Regions from separate parts of the Proteiniclasticum sp. C24MP genome, predicted to be linked through region 1. Evidence: a T-box and tRNA genes for the amino acid it is inferred to sense, from the RefSeq annotation. Region 1 holds a T-box; the other holds one or more tRNA genes.
What was found. The T-box of region 1 lies ahead of proS (proline--tRNA ligase). A T-box ahead of a tRNA ligase gene usually reads a tRNA of that ligase, here a tRNA-Pro.
Positions count from the first base shown of each region.

Region 2: it has a tRNA-Pro gene. The T-box ahead of proS (proline--tRNA ligase) is inferred to sense a tRNA for this amino acid. The anticodon was not compared.

Region 1 covers NZ_JBINJW010000005.1:4,957-11,469, reverse strand. Annotated here, with positions in the region: gene ACHAL6_RS05650 (glycoside hydrolase family 1 protein) at 1-1,385, opposite strand, end outside; gene ACHAL6_RS05645 (beta-glucoside-specific PTS transporter subunit IIABC) at 1,459-3,303, opposite strand; gene proS (proline--tRNA ligase) at 3,489-4,931, opposite strand; T-box leader at 4,969-5,164, opposite strand; gene ACHAL6_RS05635 (hypothetical protein) at 5,289-5,549, opposite strand; gene ACHAL6_RS05630 (peptidoglycan DD-metalloendopeptidase family protein) at 5,771-6,513, opposite strand, start outside.
Region 2 covers NZ_JBINJW010000010.1:50,848-57,360, reverse strand. Annotated here, with positions in the region: gene ACHAL6_RS08870 (thioesterase family protein) at 1-384, opposite strand, end outside; gene ftsH (ATP-dependent zinc metalloprotease FtsH) at 523-2,454, opposite strand; gene hpt (hypoxanthine phosphoribosyltransferase) at 2,584-3,126, opposite strand; gene tilS (tRNA lysidine(34) synthetase TilS) at 3,119-4,507, opposite strand; gene ACHAL6_RS08850 (hypothetical protein) at 4,642-4,833, opposite strand; tRNA gene ACHAL6_RS08845 (tRNA-Pro) at 5,022-5,097, shown strand; gene zupT (zinc transporter ZupT) at 5,190-6,020, opposite strand; gene ACHAL6_RS08835 (helix-turn-helix domain-containing protein) at 6,136-6,513, opposite strand, start outside.

The DNA of each region.
Region 1 (6,513 bases):
GTACCATTTCCTTCATCATCCTGATCCACATAGATGAATCCGTATCGTTTTGACATCTGCGATGTACCGGCACTGATGATATCGATGGGACCCCAGCTGGTATAGCCAAACAGATCCACACCTTCTTCCACAGCTTCCTTCATTGCTTTGATATGCTCTCTGAAATAGGATATTCTGTAGTCATCATGAATACTTCCATCCTCTTCCACTTTATCTGCCGCACCCATTCCGTTCTCCACAATGATCAGCGGTTTCTGATAACGATCATAAAGTTCCAGAAGAGATATCTTTAGGCCCTGAGGGTCAATCTGCCATCCCCAGTCCGTGGAAGGAAGATAGGGATTCTTTATTCCCATTATAGTGTTACCGGCAGCTTTTTCCAATCCTTCATCTGCAGATTCGGTCAGTGACATGTAATAACTGAAGGATACATAATCCACAGGATTGGCTTTCAGTATTTCCAGATCCTCTTCTTCCATTACGATTTCAATTCCATTCCTCTTGAACCTGTTGAGAATCAGCGGTGGATATTCACCAAAGACCTGAACATCTGTGTAGAAATAGTTATCAAGATTTCTTTTCAGTGTTTTTTCCACATCCTGTGGATGGCAGGTATGCGGATAGGTCGTGAGCTTGGTCAGCATGCATCCTACCTGGCTTCCTGGTATGATTTCATGACAATCCTTTGTTACCTTCGCAGAGGCCACGAACTGATGATGAAGTGCCTGATAGACGGTTCTGTCTTTCTCTCCCTCCGGACACTTGTCAGGAATGATTCCTGCAGTTGTAAAGGGATGTCTCACAATACTGTCGATCTCATTGAAGGTGAGCCAGTATTTCACAAGATTCTTGTATCGTTCAAAACATACTCTGGAATAATTCACAAAAAGGTCCACCACTCTGCGATCTGCCCAGCCATTATATTTCACACTGAGGGCTAAAGGCATCTCATAGTGAGACAAGGTTACGATTGGCTCCATACCCAGCCTTCTCATCTCTGTGAAGAGGTCCTCATAAAACTGCAGCCCCTTTTCATTCGGCTCGGTTTCCTCTCCATCTGGAAAGATTCTGCTCCATGCGATAGATACCCTTAATGCTTTGAATCCCATTTCTTTGAACAGCGCCAGATCTTCTTTGTAATGGTGATAGAAGTCCACACCTCTTCGCTTCGGATATTTTTTATCATCAGGGTCCTTCATTGCAGCTTCCACAAGCTCACTGCTTATGGCTACATGTTTATTATAGTCCTTCACATCCACATTCGCCTTGTACTGGGCAACGTCGGCTACAGAAAGACCTCTTCCATCCACGTTCCATGCACCTTCGGCCTGATTGGCCGCTATTGCTCCTCCCCATAGAAAATTCTCCGGAAATCCTTTACTCATATCATTCTCCTTTTTCTATTGGATGTTATGATGTTCTTCATCCAATAATATTTCTTCTTTATAAAGCATGTTTTTAGATCGTTGTATCTATAACGGTCATCAGCTCTTCCTTATGTGTCACATTCTTTCGTTCTGCAAAACTGATACTGAAATCTTCCTTATTCGTCACCACCATAATTGTGATCGGATCGAATTTTTCGTCCACAATCTTTTCAAGATTGAAATGAAGAAGCTCCGCTCCTTTTTTAACCAGATCACCTACTTTTACTTTAGGTTCAAAATACTTTCCGTTCAGATTCACTGTGTCAATCCCCACATGGAACAGCACCTGTGCTCCACCCTCAGTGGTCATTGCCAGGGCATGGCCAGTTTCAAAAACCATCTCAACTTTTCCGTCAGCTGGTGCATATAGAATTCCATTGGATGGAATTACTGCTACACCTTCACCCATGGCTTTGGATGAGAACACATCATCATTCACATCAGATAGCGCTACTACTTCTCCATCTACTGGACTTGAAAATGATTCTTCAGCTGTATTCTTTTTTGATTCCAAGACCACCTCTTTAACAGCATCCTGATCTTTTCCAAAAATGAGTGCCGCAACAAATGCCACTCCGAAGGAAATCAGTAGACCGAAAACCGCATTTCTTAAATTGCTAGGATCATCCGGAGCGATGTACATGGAGATACTGGCAAGTCCAGGTCCCACGATAGCAAATGCTTCCAATGCCACGATACCTACAAAAGCACCACCAACCAGAGAACCAAGTACAACACTCGCTAACACTTTTTTATTCTGCAGCGTCACTCCATAAAGTGCAGGCTCTGTGATGCCAAAGATTGCTGAGATTCCTGCTGAAATCGCCGTCGCTCTCAAAGTCTTATCTTTTGTTCTGATTGCTACACCGAAGCATGCTCCACCTTCAGCAATATTGTGTGCAAGGGAAGCTGGAAGATACAGAATTTCCTTTCCAATCTGTGAAAAGGTGGTAATGGCGTATGGAAGCATCGCCTTGTGCATGCCGGTAGCCACCATAAACGGTAGTGCTGCGGCAAGAAGTGCAGTTGCAACCCAACCGAGTTTATCATAGAGAAAGAGGATCACACTGGCAAAGCCCTGTCCGAAATTAAACCCTGCGGGTCCTAGTAGAAGAAGCGTTACTGGAACTGTAACAACCAGTGACAGCATTGGCACCAGGAAAATTCTTAAAGACTTTGGCGAAACTTTTGTAAAGAACTTCTCCAGTTGTGCATATAGCAGCACTGTGAGAATTGCTGGGAACACCTGATAGGCATATGCGATATTCTGAAGACCAAATCCGAAAAGTTCAGCCCCTTCAGCAAGCATTGCAGTCATATTCGGAAGAATAAGAGCTGCCACAGCAGACATGGCTACCAGCGCATTGACTTTCAGTTTGTTTGCAGTGGTGATCGCTACCATGATTGGAAGGAAATAAAGCGGAGCATCTCCAATGAGGTTCAGTACCTTGTAGGACTGCGAATCCGCACTCATGACCCCAAGAACAGATAACAACAGCAGTAAGGACTTTAGTACACCACCACCTGCGATGGCAGGTACCAGCGGCTGAAATACACCGACTATAAAATCAAGTACCACTGCACCGATCTTTCTCTTCTCTTCTGGTCTTTCTTCCCTGCTCTGCATTGATGTATCTCCGATGAGTTTCACTACTTCATCATACACCTCCACCACATCATTTCCGATGACCACCTGACACTGCGCTCCTGTCTTGACAGCCATTACACCTTCTACTGCCTGAAGTTTTTCAATGTCAGCCTTTTTATTGTCAAGTAGAGAGAATCTGAGTCTTGTGGAGCAGTGCTCAAAATGAGAAATGTTTTCCTTACCGCCCACATACTTAAGTACATTCTGTGCAACCTGTTTGTAGTTCATAATTTATAACTCCTTTTATGCTATTATTTCGAAAAAACAAAAAAAGGACCCAAAATGACAAATAATACTATCTGTCATTTTAGATCCTGCCTGCTTCACCAGTCACATGTCTAATTTTGTTTATTCATTTCGAGATGATTATATCGAATAAAACTGTAATCGTCAACATTATTTTTGATTTTTTTCTAATATGCTTTGCCCCAGTAGACAAGTGACTCTGCCTTTTCACCACAGCAGATGCATGTATCGCTGAGTTCTTCCTGTTCAAAAGGCATACATCTGGACGAGAGTCCATACTCTTCCTTGATCTGCTCTTCACAGGAAAGCTTTCCGCACCACATGGCCTTGATGAACCCCGGTTTGTTGTCTGCAGCATCTCTCATCTCTTCTGGAGTCACCGCTTCACTTGTCATGGTGGTCATGCGATCCAGCGCCTTCTCATAAAGTGCATCGTGGATTTCATCAAGAAGCGCTGGAAGCTTCTCTTCCAGTTCATCCATGGATACGAAGATCTTCTCTCTTGTATCTCTTCTCACCAGTACCACCTGGTTGTTTTCGATATCCTTAGGCCCTACTTCCAGTCTCACTGGAACACCCTTCATTTCATATTCGCTGAATTTCCAGCCTGGCTTCTTGTCTGACGCATCAACCTTGACTCTGACGACCTTGGAGAGTTTTTCTCTCAGCTCTTCCGCTTTTTCAAGAACGCCTTCCTTGTGCTGAGCAACAGGAATGATCACAAGCTGTGTAGGTGCCACTCTTGGAGGAAGCACGAGTCCTGAGTCATCCCCATGCACCATGATGATGGCACCGATGACTCTTGTGGAAAGACCCCAACTGGTCTGATGGACATGGGCAAGCTTACCGTCTTTTCCTGTATAGGTGATGTCGAAGGCTTCCGCAAATCCCTGACCGAAGTTGTGACTGGTTCCGGACTGAAGTGCCTTCCCATCGTGCATCAGCGCCTCGATAGTATAGGTCGCCTCGGCTCCTGCAAACTTCTCCTTGTCGGTCTTTCTTCCCTTGATCACTGGAATGGCCAGGAAGTTCTTCATCATATCCGCATAGACATTCAGCATCTTGATGGTTTCATCCTGCGCTTCTTCTGCTGTGGCATGGATGGTATGACCTTCCTGCCATAAGAATTCGGAAGTTCTCAGGAAAGGTCTTGTGGTCTTTTCCCAGCGGATGACGCTGCACCACTGATTGTACAGTTTTGGAAGATCATTGTAGGACTGGACGATGTTGGAGAAATGCTCGCAGAAAAGCGTCTCTGATGTAGGTCTGATGCAGAGCCTCTCTGCCAGCTCCTCAGAACCGCCATGGGTGACCCATGCCACTTCCGGTGCAAATCCTTCCACATGATCCTTCTCTTTCTGAAGAAGACTCTCTGGAATCAGCATCGGCATGTAGACATTCTCGTGGCCGGTTTCCTTGAATCTTCTGTCAAGATATCCCTGAATGTTTTCCCACAGCGCATAGCCGTAAGGTCTTAAGATCACCGCTCCCTTTACTGTGGAGTATTCGATCATCTCCGCTTTCTTCACGATATCCGTGTACCACTGCGCAAAGTCCACATCCATAGGTGTGATGGCTTCAACCAGTTTCTTATTGCTGTTCTTGCTCATTTGTTACCCTCCCTAAAAATAAAAAAAAAGCATCAATCAAAGGGGCCGAATCTTCTCCGGCGGTACCACCCTAATTGATACTTGTGTATCCACTCTAAAGTATAACGGCTTTCCCCGCTCAGTCCTCTGAGAAACTCCAAGACAGGTTCCGAAAACTTTCCCTGAGGGCTTCCACCATTTCCCTCTCTCTGTAAAGGCAGGACTTTCGTACTGGTTCTTTTCATCGTTTATATCATTATGATTCTATAGGAAAAACCCGCTTTGGTCAACTAGTTTTTTCCCAGCAGCGCCCTCCATATTCACCAGATTGCAAGGAAAAAAGAGATGATAGTTCGATTCACATCTCTTTTCAGATTCCTACAGAACCCACCAGGTCTTGTATCTGGGATCCAGATACAGGGTATATCTTTCTTTCAGTCTCTTTCGTCTTCCATACAGATGATAGGTCATCTCCTTCAGTCCGTTTTTGTCCTTCATGGAAACATAAAGAATCTTCTCCACGTCCACCGTAAGATATCTGGCCTGATCCACAGCATAATATCTGAATTTCAGAGGATAGACCCTGCCGTCCTTACAGTAGGTGATCACTTCACAGGGATACTTTCTTGATGTCAGCATAGGCTCACCTTCTTCCATATCTTACCTAAATAATAGAACACATATTCTTTTTTGTCAATATACCCAGAATCGCGCAAAATTATTCCTACATATTGACTTGAGTTTTGAGTTACCCACAAGATATTGTGGATACTGTGCATAACCTTTGTATTCCTAATGAACTTTGTTTCGGATTCTTTACCAGAATATGAAAAGAGAGCCCTTCGGCTCTCTTTTGTTGTCTACTTTATGTATTTGGATGGGTTTACTGTACTTCCACCCATTCTGATCTCAAAATGAAGATGACTTCCTGTGGATCTTCCGGTGCTGCCCATCTTTCCGATGACATTTCCTTGCGTTACACTCTGCCCGACTTTTACATTGATGGAGCTTAAGTGTGCATAGGCTGTCTCGATTCCGTTTCCGTGATTCACGATGATCAGTTTTCCGTAGGTTCCTTTGTATCCGGCAAATGTGACTTTACCGTTTCTGGAAGCCAGAATACTGGTTCCTCTGGAATTGGCGATATCAATCCCCGCATGGAATGCTCTTCTTCTGGTTACAGGATGGATTCTGTTTCCATACCCGCTTGTGAGTCTTCCACTGGCTGGTCTGATGAACGTTGTCGCTCTTTTTCTCTCCAGCTCCTGCTGCTTGCGCTTTTCCTCTTCCACTCTGATTTCTTCTTCCACTTTAGTCTTCTGAGCACTTAAGGTCTCTGACTGTGTTTCCACCTCAGTGATCTTCACACTCAGTTCTCCGTTGAAGGTCAGAAGCTCTGTAGATCTTGATGCTCCGTTTGACAGAATCTCTTCCACCTGAGCAAGATCTTCTTCCAGCTTGCTGAGCTTTTCCTGAAGTCCTTCTCTTATGGCTTCCTTGTCGTCTTTTCGTATCTCTTTTTCCTGATACTGCTCAAATTCTTCCGCTGAAGAATGAATTGCAATGAGAATATCTGCCAGTTCCATTTCCAGATACCCATTGG
Region 2 (6,513 bases), on a different contig from region 1:
TTTGCTGATTTTACGCATGAATCTTTCCGCGTCTACCATTACTCTCTCGTGAAGGGCTTCTCCGATGAGTATTTCTCCATCATATGCTTCCATGCGGAAGCTGAGCTTTCTGCCTTCCGCTTCCAGGAGCACCGCTCGTGCACGCACTTCACTTCCCACTGCTGTGGCTTTGAGATGAGAAACTTCCATTCTTACGCCCACAGTGGTTTCGCCTTCCGAAAGTCGGGGCTTTACAAGCTCCTTGGCCGCATATTCCATCAATGCCACCAGAGCTGGTGTCGCATAAACCGCAAGATCTCCTGATCCGTGGGCTTCTGCCGTATCTTTATCCGTTACAGTTCTTGAATGCTCATAGACCATTCCCGGTCTCAGTTCATCGATCATAAAAACCTCCAATTCAAATACCATTATAACATCCCTTGTGATTGGATTAAAGCGCTTCCCTGAGATTCTGTAATCATTTACATTTCCTCACAAAATAATAGGCAGAACATCTGCCTATTATCATCTTCTATTATATACTCAGCTTTCGGTCACAGGTGTTCCTTTAAAGTCCTCTTCTTCAGCCTTTTCTTCCGCAGCTGTTTCCGGTGCCTTCTTCGCTTCCTTCACTGGAATCGCATCCGCATGGACACGTTTTGTGATCTGACCGGTGGTGAAAAGTTCTTCGAACTCTTCCGCTTCGATCTTCTCGAACTCCAGAAGCTTGGCCGCCAGGATATGAAGTTTATCCATGTTTTCCGTAAGGATTTCTTCCGCCTTCTTATAAGCGGTATCCACCAGTTCCTTCACTTCATCGTCGATGAGCTCACCCATCTTTTCCGAGAAGTTCTTGGACTTGCTGAAATCTCTACCCAGGAACACTTCCTGGTCCTCTCCAAAGGAGATGGTGCCCACCTTTTCACTCATTCCGTATTCCGTGACCATGGATCTTGCGATCTTCGACACTCTGTCGATGTCGTTCTTGGCTCCGGTGGAAATATCCTTCAGCACAAGAGATTCCGCCACTCGTCCACCCAGAAGGGAGACCATCATGTCCAGAAGCCTTGATTTGCTCATATAGGAGCGGTCTTCTGTAGGAATGTGCATGGTGTATCCTCCAGCCATTCCTCTTGGAATGATGCTGATCTGATGGATGGGGTCCATATTCGGAAGCACTCTGCCGATGATGGCATGACCTGCTTCATGATACGCCGTAAGTCTTCTTTCATGGTCGGAAACAAGTCTTGACTTCTTTTCCGTCCCTGCAATGACTCTTGTGATGGCTTCATCCAGCTCTCTCATGGTGATGAACTTCTTATTTGCTCTCACCGCAAGAAGGGCCGCTTCATTGGTGAGGTTCTCAAGGTCGGCTCCTGTGAAGCCTGTGGTCATTTTGGCCAGCGAACTCAGATTCACATCTTCGCCCAGAGGCTTCTTTCTGATATGCACCTTAAGAATCTCTTCTCTTCCCTGTGCATCGGGATAACCCACTGCAATCTGTCTGTCGAATCTTCCGGGTCTCAGAAGCGCATTATCGAGGATGTCCGGTCTGTTGGTTGCCGCGATCATGATGATTCCTTCGTTGATGCCGAAACCGTCCATCTCCACCAGCAGCTGATTCAGTGTCTGTTCTCTTTCATCATGTCCACCACCAAGACCTGCGCCTCTTTTTCTGCCCACCGCATCGATTTCATCGATGAAGATGATGCAAGGGGCATTCTTCTTGGCCTGCTCGAACATGTCTCTTACTCTGGATGCTCCGACACCGACGAACATTTCCACGAAGTCTGAACCGGAAATGCTGAAGAACGGAACACCAGCTTCTCCTGCCACCGCTTTGGCAAGAAGCGTCTTACCTGTTCCAGGAGGTCCTACGAGAAGGATTCCCTTTGGAATTCTTGCGCCAAGGTCCAGATACTTCTTCGGATTCTTGAGGAACTCCACTACTTCTTCCAGCTCGTATTTTTCTTCTTCCGCACCGGCCACATCCTTGAATGTGACGGATTTATTGTCGGGGTTTGCCATCTTGGCACGGCTTTTACCGAAATTCATGGCGCTTCTGTTGCTGTTGCCCATGCTCTGATTCTGCTTGTTCATGAAAATCAGGAACATAGCTACACCACCCAGAAGAAGCACTGGTGTCAGAATGGTCCAGAGGGAGAAATCGGATCTTGGTGTGTATCTTTCAATGACCTCTTCCTTCCCTTCCTCATTCAGAAACTGCGCCAGTCTTTCAGGTGCTGCCACCGTTGTGAAAGTGGTATCATCGGTTTTGATTCCTTTGATGGTCATACCATCATCGGAGATATTGATTTCTTTGATCCTGTCCGCTTTATACTCAGTGGTGAATTCATTAAATGAAATGGAATTCAGCTGATTGTCCACGTTGTTGAATAACAGCATGGCGATGAAAAACAGCATGATCACCGCTACAAAGCTGAACATATTGGGTACTTTACGATTTGTATTCATACGCTCATCAGGCAATTCTACTTTTTTGCCTGCTCCTTTCTTTTGCTCATTTTAAAGAATGCTCTTTAAATTAAATTGTATACTATTTATTCTACAGGTAAATCCCGAAAGAATAAAGGATAATCGACGTTATTTCTGATAAACTTCTTCCTTCAGGGATGCCACATAAGGAAGATTCCTGTATTTCTCGGCATAATCGATGCCATACCCGATAATGAATTCATCAGGAACTTCATAGCCCACGTAGGTTACCGGAATATCATTGGTTCTTCTGTCCTTCTTATCCAGAAGGCATACGATATCGATTCCTGCAGCACCTCTTGTCTTCAGGTAATTGACAAGATAGCTTAAAGTCAGTCCCGTATCGATGATATCCTCCACAATAAGGATATTCTTTCCGGTGATATCCATATCCAGATCCTTGTTGATTTTCACGACACCAGAGCTCACAGCTCCTGTTCCATAACTGGATACTTCCATGAATTCAATATTGCAGGGGATGGTGATTTCCTTCATGAGATCTGTCATGAATACCACTGATCCTTTAAGAATCCCCACCAGAACGAGATCTTTTCCTGCAAAGTCCTGACTGATCTTTGCCCCAAGTTCTCTGCATTTTTCTGCCAGCTCTTCTCTGCTGATCAGCACTTCTTTTACATCATTTTCAATCATTTGCTTCCTCCTCGAAGATTCCGATTTCGAGAATCTTCTCTGTACTGTCTTTCACTTTATAATCATCACTGATGATCATGGATCCGATGTAGAACACATCATTGCGATTCTGGAATATCAGAAGTCTGTCCCGATCCTCTCTGCTGATTTTCTTGTCGATGAGGATGTTCTTCAGTTTTCTGTATCCGTTCATCCCGAAGGGTCTCATCCGGTCTCCTTCCTGACGGTTTCTCACTATGACGGTTTCCTCCATGAGATCTCCGTTGAAGAATCTCAGTTTCTTGTCTTTTACGATCTGGTCTCTTTCCACAAACCGGAATCGGATGGTCTTTCCATCCACCACGTAGGTTCCTGGAATTTTCAGTTCCTCATGAAGCATTTCTTCTTCCCTTTCTGTATCCGTTTTTTTTCTCTCGATGATGAGATTTCCATAATCATTTCTGGCAATCACTGCATCTTTGATATCGATGAGTTTCCCTGTCTCTTTTGTCTGAAGGGCAATCATATCCTTGATATGAACTTCTTCAATATCGGATAAATCGCCTTTTACGCTGCTGATGGCATCAAAAAGCAGTCTTGTGACCATGGCCTTCGGTTCCCGAAAAGCATCCTTTTCGATGACAACGCTCCTGTTTTTTCCTTCCCTGACATAAAGGCTTTTCATTTTTCCCATCTGCCTTTGGATATAATCCAGATCCTCCTTCAGAAGCTCCGACATTCTCCATATGGTTTCCGGAAAATCCTCATTGAAATTCTCTCTGATATAAGGAATCAGTTCATTTCTCACTTTATTTCGCTGATAGATGCTGATCCTGTTGGAATCATCTTCTCTCGGAATCATCTGATGATCCTCGAGATAAGCGCTGAGCTCCTCTTTCTTCAGAAAAAGAAGAGGCTTGATATACTGCTCTCTTTTTGAAGACATGCCCGTGAGTCCATTGAGACCACTGCCTCGCATGAGATTCAGCAGCACTGTTTCCACCTGATCATCCAGGTGATGTGCTGTGGCACACTTCTCATAGTTATGGTTTACCATAATTTCCTTAAAAAATGCATACCTGATTTCTCTACCAGCCGCTTCAAAGGACATTCCTTTTTCCTCTGCATGAGCGTGCACATCTACTGCAGTGCTGTAAAAAGGTATGGAGAGCCTTTCTGCCGTTTCTCTGCAGAAGGCTTCATCCTCCTCCGCATCTTTTCCCCTGAGCATGTGATTCACATGACAGGCACCCAGTTCTATATGAAGCGCTTCTCTCAGCTCTTGAAGGATTCCCAGCAGCGCCAGTGAGTCTGTACCACCTGAAAAAGCGATGAGCACTTTCTCGTTTTCCTCTATTAAGTTGTTTACGAGAATATATTCCCTCACTCTGTCAAGAATCATTTCTGCTCCTCCGTGGGCATAATCGTTCCATAATAATACTCTTTTCTAATGTACCTTCTTAGTTTACCTTCTTTTTTCTTTGATATCAATGAAAAAGGCAAGGTTTAAAAAAGCCTTGCCTCTTGTGGTTTTCTCTATTCGATATCATCTGGCTGATACAGATCCACCACAGTGTCCGCTTTCAGCGACGGATCTTCACTAAGATCTTTCGGCCCTCTCATGGTGTTGATCCCTTTACAGTTCTGGCACTCATATCCTTCTTCCACACGAATGAAGTATGTGATCTTCTCACAGTTGATGCAATAAGCATCTTTTGCTTCCAGCATGGCAATCCATCTCCTTTCGACTAAACTATGGTTTACTTTATTATACAATTCTTCCACAGCACTTTAATTAATATTGTAGAAAGATACTGTAAACATTGTTCTTCTCTTTTAATATTCACTGCCTTCACTAGATTCTCGAATCAGACCTTGAATGTTCCATGCCGATAAGCTATAATTAGTTTGTTCGTCGGGGTGTAGCGCAGATGGTAGCGTGCTTGACTGGGGGTCAAGAGGTCGCAAGTTCAAGTCTTGTCACTCCGACCATTTCATGAAAAAGACTGTTTCCAGAGAGAGGAATTTCTCATTGGAAACAGTCTTTTTCAGATTTTCTACATTAGCCCAGATCATCAGGTTCTTCAGCTGATCAGTACCAGACTTGCTGCCATGACCATCATTCCCGTGATCAGTCCATAGATTGCGATATGGTGTTCTCCGTATTTTTCTGCTGTGGGTAGGAGTTCATCGAGAGAAATATACACCATGATTCCCGCCACCATGCCGAATACAATACCAAACATGGAATCACTCAGAAAGCTTCTCAGAAGGAAGTAGCCAATGATGGCGCCGACGGGTTCTGACAGACCGGAAAGAAAAGAAAACTTGAACGCCTTTCTTTTGCTTCCGGTGGCATAGAATATGGGCACAGAGACTGCAATACCTTCCGGTATATTATGAATGGCGATGGCTACTGCAATGCTCACACCCATGGTGGGGTCTTCCAGAGCCGCAATGAAAGTGGCCAGTCCTTCCGGAAAGTTATGGATGGCGATGGCCAGGGCCGAAAATAGGCCCATTCGAAGCAGCTGATGGGATTCATGGGCATCCTTCTCATGCTGGGGCAGCGCTTCCATTTCGCTGGGATCCTTCAGTTCATGCGGATTTTCCGCTTTCGGCACCAGCTTGTCGATGATGGCGATGACGAAGATACCTCCGAAAAAGGACAGCGTGGCATAAAGATATCCCAGGCTTTCCCCATGCACCGCTTCCAGAGACTCTCTTGCTTTCACAAAAATCTCGATCAGAGATACATAGATCATGACTCCTGCTGAGAACCCCAAGGCTGCAGATAGAAATTTCTTGTTCGTTTTCTTCGTGTAGAAAGCCATAAGGCTTCCCACTCCTGTTGCAAGACCCGCAAATACGGTCAGCATAAAGGCGAAGAGGATGGTTCCGGTATCGTAATTCAAATATGTCACCTCTCTTTGCTATTCATTCTAGTATATTCGGCTGATTCAATCAATATCATTCCAACCGAAAGAAGCAGTTTGCTGTCCCTGACAGCATACTGCTTCTGACTCTTCCTCATATTCTTCTCAGATTCTTTTCTATTTCATCAATGTCTCTGCAGTACTTGTCAGCGCCGGTTACGGTAGCCACATTCTCCACATGCTCAAATGCGCTGCCGCCTATGAGAATCGTCGGTGTTTTCGTTCCGAATCTCTGCTTCAGGATATCGATGAGATTCTTTGCGGAGTCAATGTGATAGGCGATGGTCACAGAGAGAATGATGGCGTAGGGCTTCTTCTCTTCGATGGCCTGAATGATGTTATCTGTAGGAATCAGGTTGCCCAGATAGATCACATTATGACCATTGGACTCCAGCATATCCCCGACCATCTTGAGGCCGATGTTGTGCTGCTCCGCTCCCGGAGTCAGAAGAAGAATCGGCTTTCGATCTTC